Regions from separate parts of the Arthrobacter sp. StoSoilB20 genome, predicted to be linked through region 1. Evidence: predicted binding sites of a transcription regulator. Region 1 holds the regulator's gene; the other holds the start of a gene.

Region 1 (6,154 bases):
AAATGTTCTCTCACGTCCCCCGGGGTTTGGGCCGGTCCCTCTCTCACGTCCCCCGGGGTTGGGCCGGACGGTCTCTCATGTCCCCCGGGGTTGGGCCAGACGGTCTCTCACATCCCCCGGGGTTTGGGCCGGTCCTTCTCTCACGTCCCCCCGGGTTTGGGCCGGACGGTCTCTCATGTCCCCCGGGGTTGGGCCGCACGGTCTCTCATGTCCCCCGGGGTTTGGACCGGACGTTCTCTCATGTCCCCCGGGGTTTGGACCGAACGTTCTCTCACGTCCCCGGGGAAAAGCCCGAAGCAACCGCGGGATCCTGCCATGCTGATCGTAGAGCGCCTTTAATCTGCCGAGTGGCGGACGTAAAGTTGTCCGCCAAATCGTCTTTCCCGAATTTGAGGACGGTCCAGCCCGCTGCCTCGAACGCCTTGTCGCGTCTCCGATCGCTGAACATCTGTTCCCGCCCAAGGTGATGACCGCCGTCGTACTGTATTGCTATCCGACGATCACGGAAGCCCAAGTCTGCCGACGGCGAGAACGGGTCGTTAGGGCGGAGCTGCACTTGGAGCTCGGGTTCGGGAATGCCGGCGTCCAGCATCGCCAAGCGAAGCAACGACTCGGGCGCAGAATCCGCCCCGACACGCATCAGGTCCAAAGCTTCCCTTGCGCGGACAACGCCCTGCAGGTTCTTGTGTCTGTCCACCAACTGTCGAAGAGCCTCCAGGGTGGTGAAAGGCGTGTCTCGTTCTTCGAATTCCGGTCTGGGCCTGCGGATGAGTTCGTCGCCCATGCAGATGAGATCGCGGACCGGCAGGCGCCTTGCCAGATCCAACCAAGTCCGGGACCGAGTACTCATCCAGATGCCTTCGACGCACTCGATTTCGTCATCAAAGGCAACCACAGTATGTCCGATTACTCCCTTGCGCCGCACAGATGGCAGCTGCCTCGGCTTGCTGAGGTGCAGCTCATTGGAGTCCGACAACCACGGCGGAAGACACGCACCTTGCAACCTCGCTGCCGTTACATGGGAAATCCAAGCGCCAGGACTTACCGCTGACAGCGTTCTAGCGGCGGCTGACAGCTCAAAATTCCAATCCGATGGCCGGTAAATGCCACGGCTGACCCCATCTACCGTGGTGCGGTTCCAGAGGTTTCTTAGCCCCAGACCTGCCGTCTTCGCTTCTTCGAGCGTGAATGGTGCGTTGGTGAGGTGAGCCGGAAGAGGCATGGCATTCTGCATACTTGGCATTCTTGCCCAGAAACGCTTGTGTCACCGGAAGTTATCCACAGGCTCGGTGGGGCCTCCGGGGGATGTGAGTGAGCGTTTGGGTTGGGGGCAGGGGATGTGAGCGAGCGTTTGGGTTGTGGCCCGGGGGATGTGAGTGAGCGTTTGGGTTGTGGCGCGGGGATGTGAACGAGCGTCAGATGCGGGGGCCGCGGAACCGTGAAAATCCGCGCCAGAGGCCGTAGACCGCCCCGCCCACCGTTGCGGCTTTCAGTCCCAAGGTTGCCGCCCGACGACCGGAACGAAAGTCGTACACGGGCCAGTTATTCTCACGAGCATGCCGGCGCAGCTTTGCATCCGGGTTGATCACGACAGGGTGCCCCACCATGGTGAGCAAAGGGATGTCGTTGGCGGAATCGCTGTAGGCCCAGCAGTGATCCAGATCCAGGCCCTCCCTGTCGGCCACAAGCTGGACCGCCACTGCCTTTGCAGGCCCGTGAAGAATGTCGCCCACGAGTTTTCCCGTATACATGCCGTCTTCCACTTCACCCACGGTGCCAAGGGCGCCGGTTAGTCCGAGCCGGGTGGAAATGACCGTGGCTACCTCTATGGGTGTAGCCGTGACGAGCCAGACCTTGCGTCCAACCCTGAGGTGCTGTTCCGCGAGTGCCTTGGTCCCCGGCCAGATCCGCGACTCGATCATTTCGTCGTAGACCTCTTCGCCCAGGGCCTTGATGTCATCAACAGTGATGCCGGCAGCAAGGGTAAGCGCGGAGTCGCGGACAGAGTGGACGTCTTCCATGTTCTCGCCCCGCATGACGAACTTGAACTGCTTCCACGCGAATCCAGCCGCTTGCGAAAGTGTGAAGGCCTTACGTTCGTACATTTTGCGGGCAACGTGGAAGAGGCTTGCACCCTTCATCAAAGTGTTGTCGACGTCGAAGAAGGCGGCTTCGCCCGTGCGCTTCTGCACGGCGTCCTTCTGCACAGTGTGCTTCTGCACCAAGGCATCTGCGACCACGGCGGCGTTCTTCTCCTCGGGCATGTCTTGAGTCTAGTCAATCGCCGGGAACCGCGTTGGGGGCGCACGGGTGAACCGCTTGAAGGTGGGGGATGTGAGAGAGGGTGCGTCCGGTGGGTGGGGGATGTGAGAGACGGTTGGACGGTACCTTTGAGGCATGGCTATTCCCGACGTCGTCCTCCTCACCAAAGCTGACTGCCACCTGTGCACGGAGGCGCGTGCCGCCGTCGAGCGTGTCACCACAAGCCTGGGCGTGCAATGGACTGAACAACGGATCGACGACGATCCCCGGTTGCAGGAACGCTTTGCCGAGGAGATTCCCGTAGTGCTGGTTGATGGTATCCAACGTGATTTTTGGAAGATCGACGAGGACCGGTTGACCCGCACCCTGAAGAAGGTCCTGGAGGGCTGAAAGCAGGATTACCCGCAAGTAATGGCTTTTGTTCAGTCCGGCCGGGGGTCATAGAGTGGAACAACAAAGCGACGCAATGGAGAATACCGTGACTGCGCTGGAACCGTCCCCGGAAGCTGTAACCGGGGACAACGAACCTGCCGCCAAGCAGATCCCGCCCGCGGCTGTGGCCCGGATGACCCTCTATTTGCGCGCGCTCAACTCTTTGCTGGCCGAGGGCGTGGAGCGGGTGTCGTCGGAGGCGTTGGCGGAGGCCTCAGGGGTCAGTTCGTCCACGCTCCGCAAGGACCTTTCCTACGCGGGATCTTATGGGACACGCGGTGTCGGCTACGAAGTCCAATACCTTAGCCGCCACATTGCGGCCGCCCTGGGCCTGACCCATGACTGGAAGGTCGCCATTGTTGGCGCCGGTAACCTCGGCAAAGCCCTGGCCAGGTATGGCGGGTTCGAGTCCCGGGGCTTCGACGTTGTAGCTATTTTCGACGCCGACCCCATGGTGATCGGCAATGAAGTTGGCTGGCTGCGTGTCAGCGACTCCGCCGAACTTGAGCGGGTCCTGGAGCGTACACATACCAACATGGTGGTGCTGGCGCTGCCGGCGACCGTGGCCCAGGCTGTGTGCGACCGCGTCATTGCCGCCGGCATCCGGAGCATCCTCAGCTTCGCGCCGGTGCTGTTGCAGGTCCCTCCGCACGTGAACCTCCGCAAAGTGGATATGGCCACGGAACTGCAGATTTTGGCCTATCACGCACAACGGGCGCAGACACCGGGCCAGGCTGTATAGCCTTCGCCGGGTCCGCGCCCGCAGGGTTGTCTAAGGCTGCGTCTTTAGCGGCCGTAGGGGTTCTGGTACGTGTTGCCGAACGGCTGCGCCTTGCGGAAATAAGGAGCCGACGCCGGCAGGTACAGCATGACGATCGCCGCAACACCCAGCAGGATCACGATGAGCTGCAAGATGCCGTAGGTGGCGCCGAACTGGAACAGGCTGGTCAGGCCCAGGACGGAGATCGCCGCGAAGACGGTGCCGAGGATCCTGGCCCAGTTCTTGCCCTTGCGGACGGGGAAAGCGACCAGCGCGTAGAGGCCAAGGCCCACGATTGCTCCGACGATGGCGCTCACACCGATCACGCCCCGCATGCCTTCCAGGGACCCTTCGGGAAGCTCAGTGCCTTGCTGGCCGGCCTGCTGGTTCATGGCATTGATAAAGGCGTCAGCACCAGTGGTAGCCAACAGCAGCGAGCTGATCGCGGAGAGAATGCCTGCCGCAATGATCATCCAGAAGGCGTAGTTGACCATGGGCGGCACGGCGGTGGGGCCGGGCTGCTGGCTGGGCCAGTTGGTGTCCTGCCCGTACTGCGGTGCGGCAGGAGCCTGGCCGTAGGGAGAAGACTGTTGGCCGTACTGCGGTGCTGCCGGGCTCTGCTGGCCGTACTGGGGCGCGGAAGGCTGCCCGTACTGCGGTGCTGCGGGGCTCTGCTGGCCGTACTGGGGCGCTGACGGAGCGGCGGGCTGGGTGTCCGGCTGCTGGGGCTGGTTGGCATCGCCCGGGTTTGACGGCGGGTACGGAGGGTTGCTCATGGCATTCCTTTGCTTGTTCGACTGCTGGTGCGGCCGCCGGGATCAGCAAAATGACCCTGCCCCCAGCGTGGTTCTGCTTCCACCGTACCTTCCGGGTCTGACGCTGAAGGTGATCCCACGCAGGTATTTCCGGCGGACGGCAAAAATCATCATGTTGGCTTACGCCTTCATGATGAAGGCCGCGCATGATGAAGGCCGCGGCGATCCGGAGGATTTACCGCGGCCTTCTGCTCCAGGTGGCCGTTCAGCGAACGACGACGGCAGTTGCGTCAGCGCTATGCGTGACCCTTGACTGCCTTGAACCAGAGTTGGGAATTGGGGAGCCACATCAGCACCACGGCTACCGCGCTGACGAGGAAGCCGAACCAGTTGCTGCCGAGGCCTGTACTGGACCCTCCGGCGCTGGCGGCACTGAAGATGGTGAGCAGCAAGGAGATGACGGCCACGACGGTCAATGCCAGGCGGGCCCACTCTTTTCCTTCCTTCATCTTCATGGCCAGAATTACCTGCGCAGCGGCCACGGCGAGGGAGAGGATGAGGATGATCAGCAGGATCGCGGCAACTCCGGGGGCGAACGCGAAGAGGGCGATGATCGCGAAGAACCCAATGAGTCCAAACAGCAGGCCCAGGAGCCCGGAGATCACCCAGATGAAGTAGGAAACCTTCAGTTCGGTGGGAAGGCCCTGGGTCTTGAACATTCCCGAGAAGCCGCCCTGGGGCATGACGTCGTTGAAGTTGCGGGGACCGTCGGTTGGCATTTCGAAGTGGAATCCGGGCTGCCCGGGACCGGGTTGCCCTGGACCCGTCTGGGGCGGGCCGGCCTGTCCTTGGTTGGGCTGTGAATACTGCCCGGGTTGCGACGGCGGCTGGTAACCCTGGGGTGGCTGGTAGCCCTGCGGAGGCTGGTAACCCGCAGGAGGAACATTGCCCGGCTGCGGAGGCTGGGAGCCGGGCTGCTGTGGCTGTGGTGCTTCGTCTGGGGTACTCATGGCATCACTGTAGACCGCAGGTTGAAGGTTGCATAGGAACTTCGCAGCCAACTCGCAGCTGAATACAGGCTTTTTGCCGAACAATTGCGGGGTGACTTCCGGATATGCGAAACGGCGCCACCCACAGCCGGCCAAAGGCGGGGACTGTGGGTGGCGCCGTCGTGGTGGAACCGTGCGGAAAGCCCTAAGACTATGCAGCTGCCGGTGCGATGAATGCGAGTTCCAGGTTGATGACCACCTTGTCGCTGACCAGGACGCCACCGGCTTCGAGCACTGCGTTCCAGGTAAGGCCGAAGTCCTTGCGGCTGATGGTGGTTTCGCCGGAGACGCCGGCGCGGGTGTTGCCGAAGGGGTCCACTGCTACGCCGTTGAATTCGGTCTCGATGGAGACCTCCTTGGTGACGCCCTTGATTGTGAGATCGCCCACGAGGTCGAAGCTGTTTCCGTTGGCCTTGACGTGGCGGGAAACGAAGGTGATCTCGGGGAACTTCTCGACGTCGAAGAAGTCTTCGCCCTTGACGTGGCCGTCGCGGTTGACGTCGCCGGAGTCGAAGCTGGCGGTCTGGATGGTGGCGGTGACCTTGGAGTCGGCCAGGGTTTCGCCGACCTCGAGGGTGGCCGATGCGTCCTTGAACTGGCCGCGGACCTTGCTGATGCCTGCGTGGCGGACGGTGAAGCCGATCTCGCTGTGGGAAGCGTCGAGGGTCCAGGTGCCGGTGGTGACGGAAGCGGGAAGAGTCATCATGGTGTTGCTCCTATATCGATTGGTAGGTACTGCGTGCTTGCCCGGTCTGGTCGATTGCTTGAAACGTCAACCGAGCTTCGTGTCCAGTATAAACATGCATATGCATCTTTTATTCCAACTCCGGGGAACATTTCGGAAAAACTTTGAGTTCTACTAGCGGTAGAAGATTTCGGATCGCCCCGCTTCTTTG
Region 2 (6,154 bases), 950 kb from region 1:
GATCCTGGAGCGGCTGGACACGCTGCGTGAGCGTCAGGCCGCCCAGCAGGCGATTGTCGATGACATCCAGGGCTCCTTCGGCAGCATCCGCGCTGAGCTGGATGAAGCCATTGCCGAGATTGCAGCTGAAGAAACCGTGGTTCGGGGCCAGCGCGCAGCGTTCGCCGACACCCTTGATGCCGGGCTGCTGGCAGTGTACGAGAAGACCATTGCCAAGCGTGGCGTCGGTGCTGCGCGCCTGTTCCACGGCAAGTCCGAGGGCTCGGGCATGATGCTCAGCCCCGGCGACCTTGCCGAGGTCAAGGCCGCAGCCGAGGACGAGATCGTTTTTTGCCCGGACTCAGGGGTCATCCTGGTCCGTTCGGCCGAGTGGAACTGACCGGGCCCCACCTTTCCCGGCCCATGCCCGGCTAGGTCAGGATGATGTTCAGCGCGTGGGGCTTGCGGGCCGTGCCCTCAACCAGTTCCGCAGTCCACACTTCGCCGGCAGCCTTCAGGAGCTGACCTGGAGTTGACGGGGCTTTGCCGCGCCTGGTCAACAGGTGCCGTGCCAACTCACCGCGTGTGTGCTTGGCAAAGTGGCTGACCACGGTGCGCTTGCCGTTTGCCTCATTGAAGACATTGACATTGACGGTCTGCGCCGCCGGGGGAGCCCAGGCCGCGGCGTAGGTGCTGGAACGGCAATCGACCAGGAGTTCCCCTTCGCTGCGCGTGGCGAGTGCAGCGTTCAGTTGCGGCTTCCAAAATGAGGCGAGGCGTCCGACGTCGGGCAGTGCCGTTCCCATGGACAGCCGATAGGCGGGCACGTGGTCGCCAAAGCCGATGGCGCCCCACAGGGCTGAGACCACCAGGATGGATTCGGTGGCCTTGCGCCGCTGCGTGGGAGTCATGCTGTTATAGCCCAAGGCGTCGTAAAGAACACCCGAATAGACCTGGTGCGCCGGCGCTGCCGGTTCCGCGTTGAGCCGGGTATTACGTTCGACGTCGTCCCGCAGCGAGGCTCCGACGCCCAGCAAAGCGAGTGCGTCCTCGTGCGCGCTGACTGTACCCAGGGCCTCAAGGACTTTTGCCCGGTAAGGATTCAGCTCCGGAAAACTGAGGGACTCCCACTCGATGGCGGGACCTTTGGCAGCGGGGGTCTTGCCTTCGGAAGGCGGAAGCAGAATCAGCACCAGCCGATATTACCGCCGGACTTCGGCCGGTCCCAACGCCGGTAGACTGGACGGCGGATGGGTCGACCAGGCGGTCGCGCGTCACGAAAGTGGCTCGAGGAACGTCCGGGCTCCGCAGGGCAGGGTGGTGGGTAACGCCCACTCGGGGTAACCCGCAGGCCAGTGCCACAGAGAACAGACCGCCTGCGCTGCGCGATGTTTTCATCGTGCGGCAGCAGGTAAGGGTGAAACGGTGGTGTAAGAGACCACCAGCTCCCTGGGTGACCGGGGAGGCTAGGTAAACCCCACCCGGAGCAAGGCCAGACAGGACACGTTTGAGGGCTGCCCGCCCGAGTGTCCGGGTAGGCTGCTGGAGGGCGTCGGCAACGGCGTTCGTAGATGGATGGCCGCCACTCCTTTTCCGGTAACGGAAAGGGATGACAGAACCCGGCGTATCGGTCGACCCATCCATTTATGACCGCCACAATAGCGGCGTGTGAGTGATTTCACGCCTCCGGGCGGCCTACGCTCCCGCCTTCAGCCCTAGAATGGTTACTGAACGTAGATGTTCTGCCGCCGGGACTGCGTTCGCAGCCGGCGGATTTTCTTTGCTCTCGTTCAAGGCGCTGTGGGTGGACCGAAGCCCGCCGGCGCATGTGCCGCAGGACTACTCCGGGCGGCCGCTGCCATCTGCATACGAGGACGTATGTGGTTGACCCAAGGAAGGTAGTTCTGTGAGCCAGACGTCAGATTCTTGTCTTGATAAGTGGATGGGCCGGGAGGCCCTCGCCGAGGCCATGATTCCGGTGATCGGCCGGTTGTACCGGGAAAACAACGTGGTCACCAGCATTCACGGCCGCAGCCTGATCAACAAGTCCACCATGAACATCCTTAAGGCGCACCGTTTCGCCCGCCGGATGAGCAACCACGAGCTCCTGCTCGAAGAGACCGCCCCCCTGCTGAACGCCCTGTCGGAGCTGGAACTCGGCGCGGCAGCCATTGATATTGCACGACTGACCGAGAAGTTCCGGGCCGAAGGCAATGGCGCCTCCCTGGATGAGTACCTGCGTGCAGAGCTTGCTGAGATCGTTGGCAAGCGCGGCGCTGACGACCGCACCAGCACCGACGTCGTCCTCTACGGCTTTGGCCGTATCGGCCGCCTCCTGGCCCGCATCCTTATTGAAAAGGCCGGTGGCGGACACGGCCTGCGGCTCCGCGCGATTGTCGTACGCAAGGGTGCGGAGAATGACCTCGTCAAGCGCGCCAGCCTGCTGCGCCGCGACTCCGTCCACGGATCCTTCGAGGGCACCATCCGCGTTGACGAGGAAGCCAACACCATCACCGCCAACGGCGTGCAGGTCCAGGTCATCTACTCGGACAACCCCGCCACGGTTGACTACACGGCCTACGGCATCAAGGACGCCCTGGTGGTGGACAACACGGGCCGCTGGCGTGACGCTGAGGGCCTGTCCCAGCACCTGCAAAGCAAGGGTGCTGCCCGCGTCCTGCTCACCGCACCGGGCAAGGGCGAGCTGAAGAACATTGTCCACGGCATCAACCACCGGGATATCGCGGACGACGACAAGATCGTCACCGCTGCTTCCTGCACCACCAACGCCATCACCCCGGTGCTGAAGGCCATCAACGATAAGTTCGGCATCATCCACGGACACGTCGAAACCGTGCACTCGTTCACCAATGACCAGAACCTGATCGACAACTTCCACAAGGGCGATCGCCGTGGACGTTCCGCTGCGCTGAACATGGTCATCACCGAAACCGGTGCTGCCAAGGCCGTCGCCAAGGCTCTCCCGGAACTTCAGGGCAAGCTGACCGGCAATGCCATCCGCGTTCCCACGCCGGATGTCTCCATGGCCATCCTGAACCTGAACCTTGAAAAGGGCACCACGCGCGATGAGGTCAACGACTTCCTCCGCGAGATGTCCCTGCATTCGGATCTGCGTAAGCAGATCGACTACATCGATTCTCCCGATGTTGTCTCCACGGACTTCGTCGGATCACGCCGCGCCGGCATTGTCGACGGACTCGCCACGATCTCCAACGACAAGAACCTCGTTCTCTACGTTTGGTACGACAACGAGTTCGGGTACTCCTGCCAGGTAGTCCGCGTCATGGAGGAGATGGCAGGCGTCAACCCGCCGTCGTTCCCGGCGCGCGACGTTGTGGCTCCGATCGCGGTTCTCGAAGCGGCCGGCGCCTAGGCACTCCGGAAGTATTCACGGGTTTCCCGGCTGTGTCACTGGCATCGGCCGGGAAACCTGACCAAAATGGGTTCATGGAAAACGAATCGACTCTGGAGCACGAAACCACACTGGAACATGCGCTTGATGTGGCCCGCGCCAATCACAAACAAGCCCAAAAACTCCTGGATCAGGCTGTCGCAGCCAATGCCTCCGGTGACGTCCCGGACCAACGGGTTGAGCAACTGCGCGGACTCCTCGCTGTAGCAACAGAGGATTTGCAGCGCGTGATGCGCGAGCAATAAACCCGGAATTCAGCCCTCACGGTGTGACTTCTCCTACACACTGTGGAACCGGCTCTTTCTGTCGGGGCCTTGTCCTACGCTCGTAGGACCTGCCTGCCCCCACTGGATGGAGTCCCTTGAGTATCACCTGGTCCGCCTACAAGCGCGCCCGCCGCAGATCCCGGCAAGCATGGACAATCCTTGCGCTGTCTGCCGTCACCGTCGTGGGCGGACTCTCCTGGTTCTTCAGCACGGGCCAATTTGACGCCGCAAGTCCGTCGCTGGCGGGACCCAGTGAAGCTCCCGTCTACAACCCCCTCTGGATGAAGCCCGTGCAAGGAGCCGCACCGGTGGCTGCAGGGGACGCCGCTGAGGCCTTGGATCGACTTCCGGTCAAGGGCCGGGCTCCCCAGTCCAACTACGATCGGGCAGCTTTCGGACAGGCCTGGGCCGATGCCGACAGGAATGGATGCGATACCAGGAACGACATCCTGCGGCGTGATCTCTCTGCGGTCGAGTTCACCGAGGGATCTTCCTGCAAGGTGGCCGCCGGCACGTTCCACGAACCCTACACCGGCGCACAGGTTACTTTCCGACGAGGACAGGACACCAGTTCGTCCGTCCAAATAGACCATGTGGTTGCGCTGGCTGACGCCTGGCAAAAAGGTGCACAGCAGCTGACCCTGCAGCAGCGCCGGATATTGGCCAATGATCCTTTGAACCTGATTGCGGCGGACGGGCCGGCGAACGTCAAGAAGGGCGCAGGCGACGCCGCGACCTGGCTGCCGGCGAACAAGAACTTCCGCTGCCACTATGTAGCCCGGCAAATTTCCGTGAAGACCGCTTATAAGCTCTGGGTGACCCAGGCTGAGAAGGACGCCATGAAAGGCGTTCTCTCCTCCTGCCCGGGTCAACAGACGATCTACAGCTCGAGGTGACCGTGCCCCAACTGCCAGGTGCCGCCGTCGTCGATTCTTTCAAGGACCACCCGCTGAAGTGAGGTGTCCCTGGGGAGCTTGTCCAAGTCCTGGATTCCGCGCTGCCGGAAGGTGAAATAGACGGCGTCGGTGGGGGCATCAGAGCACCGGTCCACCGTGAAGCGCCGCGCGAAGGAGGCAATGTTGCTGCCCGGGAGTCGCTCGGCAAGGTAAGGATCCAGCATCCAGGAATCACACGTTGCTGCTGATGCAGGTTTATCAGGGAAGTACCTGGGGAAGAATAATTTTGCCTCGGCAAGGCTTGCATCCACCAGTGCGGGGGAGAGTCCGCCGTCCTCGGGGATGTGCACGCCGAGCACCCAGCCTTGATCCGCCGTAGGCGCGCCCGAGTGGTTTGGTTCCTCCGAACTGCGGACCAAATGGAACTGCAGCCGTCCAAGCCTGAACAGATTCCCGGCCATGTGCAGAGTCAGCCAGGCCCACGTGTCGAGGCCGAAATGGCCGTGGACGCGGCGGTTAATCCGCAGTTGCAGTCCTACGTCGGCCAATGACGCTGCCGATACCTCCGGACTGATACCCAGGCCCAGATGATAAGCGTGGACAGTGGGGGAGAAGCGGAGCAGGGCTTCGATCCAAACTGTCTCACTGGCGTTATCGGCCTTGATGCTGTCCAGCGGGAAGGTGCCAAGCCGTTCTTCCATGGCGGCCACGGCGAACAGCACCGCTTCACTGGGCTGGGTTGCCAACAGGGCAGTGCATTCTTCGGCGTCTTCGCCGGTAATGTCCAGGAGTTCGAACAGCTCAGCGTGCGTTGTTGAAGCCATGGCTTAGTGTCCGAAGGGGTCGGGATCGACGCCAGGCATCCAGGTCAATCCCGGAACGCCCCAGCCGTGCTTCTTCGCTTGCTTGAGGGCCTTCTTTGAGTACCTGTCCACCAGCCGGTTGACGTACAGCTTGCCGTCCAGATGGTCGTACTCGTGCTGCAGGATCCTGGCGAACCAGCCGGTCGCTTCAAAGTCCACCGGGTTGCCATCACCATCGAAGCCCTGGACGCGCGTCCACTCAGCCCGCTGCAGGGGGTAGTACTCACCCGGGAAGGACAAGCAACCCTCCACGTGCTCATCAGGATCGGGAAGAGCCCCAGAAACCTTGGAGAGGGTAAGAACGGGGTTGACCACCACGCCCTGTTCGGGAACGTCGTCATCATTGGCGTACTTGTAGACGAACAGTCGCTTGCCTACGCCAATCTGAGGGGCTGCGAGACCCACGCCGTTGGCGGCGTCGTTGGTTTCGAACATGTCCGCGATGAGCGCGCGGAGTTCGTCGTCGAAAACCTCCACTTCGCTGGCCCGGCGATGCAATACGGGTTCGCCCCAAATGGTGACTGGCAGGACGGTCATGTCAGGTCTTCCTTATCGATCACTGAGGTTCAGGGCGGTACAGGTGCGCCTGAAGTTAAAAGCAAAGGCCGCACCGGATAACCGGTGCGGCCTTTGTGGAAACCGGCTCTGCAGCCAATCTCGGTGGGGTGAGCTACGGGGGTTGAACCCGCGACCTCCTGGACCACAACCAGGCGCTCT

What was found. Region 1 encodes Rex, which represses fermentation and respiration genes when NADH is low (regulators of the CRP and FNR family bind a similar motif). Its sites were predicted from a motif close to CTTGTGAANNNNTTCACAAG; they were not measured.
Region 2: a site for Rex is predicted at 1,645-1,664, ahead of LDN85_RS12750 (glyceraldehyde-3-phosphate dehydrogenase). Genes of this name have one in related genera too.

The regions. Positions count from the first base shown of each region.
Region 1 is NZ_AP024651.1:3,766,111-3,772,264, reverse strand. It holds gene LDN85_RS22015 (DUF559 domain-containing protein) at 272-850, opposite strand; gene LDN85_RS17125 (HAD-IB family hydrolase) at 1,416-2,264, opposite strand; gene LDN85_RS17120 (glutaredoxin family protein) at 2,398-2,652, shown strand; gene LDN85_RS17115 (redox-sensing transcriptional repressor Rex) at 2,741-3,436, shown strand; gene LDN85_RS17110 (hypothetical protein) at 3,481-4,230, opposite strand; gene LDN85_RS17105 (hypothetical protein) at 4,506-5,219, opposite strand; gene LDN85_RS17100 (YceI family protein) at 5,410-5,961, opposite strand.
Region 2 is NZ_AP024651.1:2,819,890-2,826,043, reverse strand. It holds gene LDN85_RS12765 (C4-type zinc ribbon domain-containing protein) at 1-379, shown strand, start outside; gene LDN85_RS12760 (peroxide stress protein YaaA) at 411-1,172, opposite strand; RNA gene rnpB (RNase P RNA component class A) at 1,231-1,622, shown strand; gene LDN85_RS12750 (glyceraldehyde-3-phosphate dehydrogenase) at 1,922-3,373, shown strand; gene LDN85_RS12745 (hypothetical protein) at 3,448-3,657, shown strand; gene LDN85_RS12740 (HNH endonuclease family protein) at 3,774-4,574, shown strand; gene LDN85_RS12735 (acyltransferase domain-containing protein) at 4,559-5,398, opposite strand; gene def (peptide deformylase) at 5,402-5,974, opposite strand; tRNA gene LDN85_RS12725 (tRNA-His) at 6,099-6,154, opposite strand, start outside.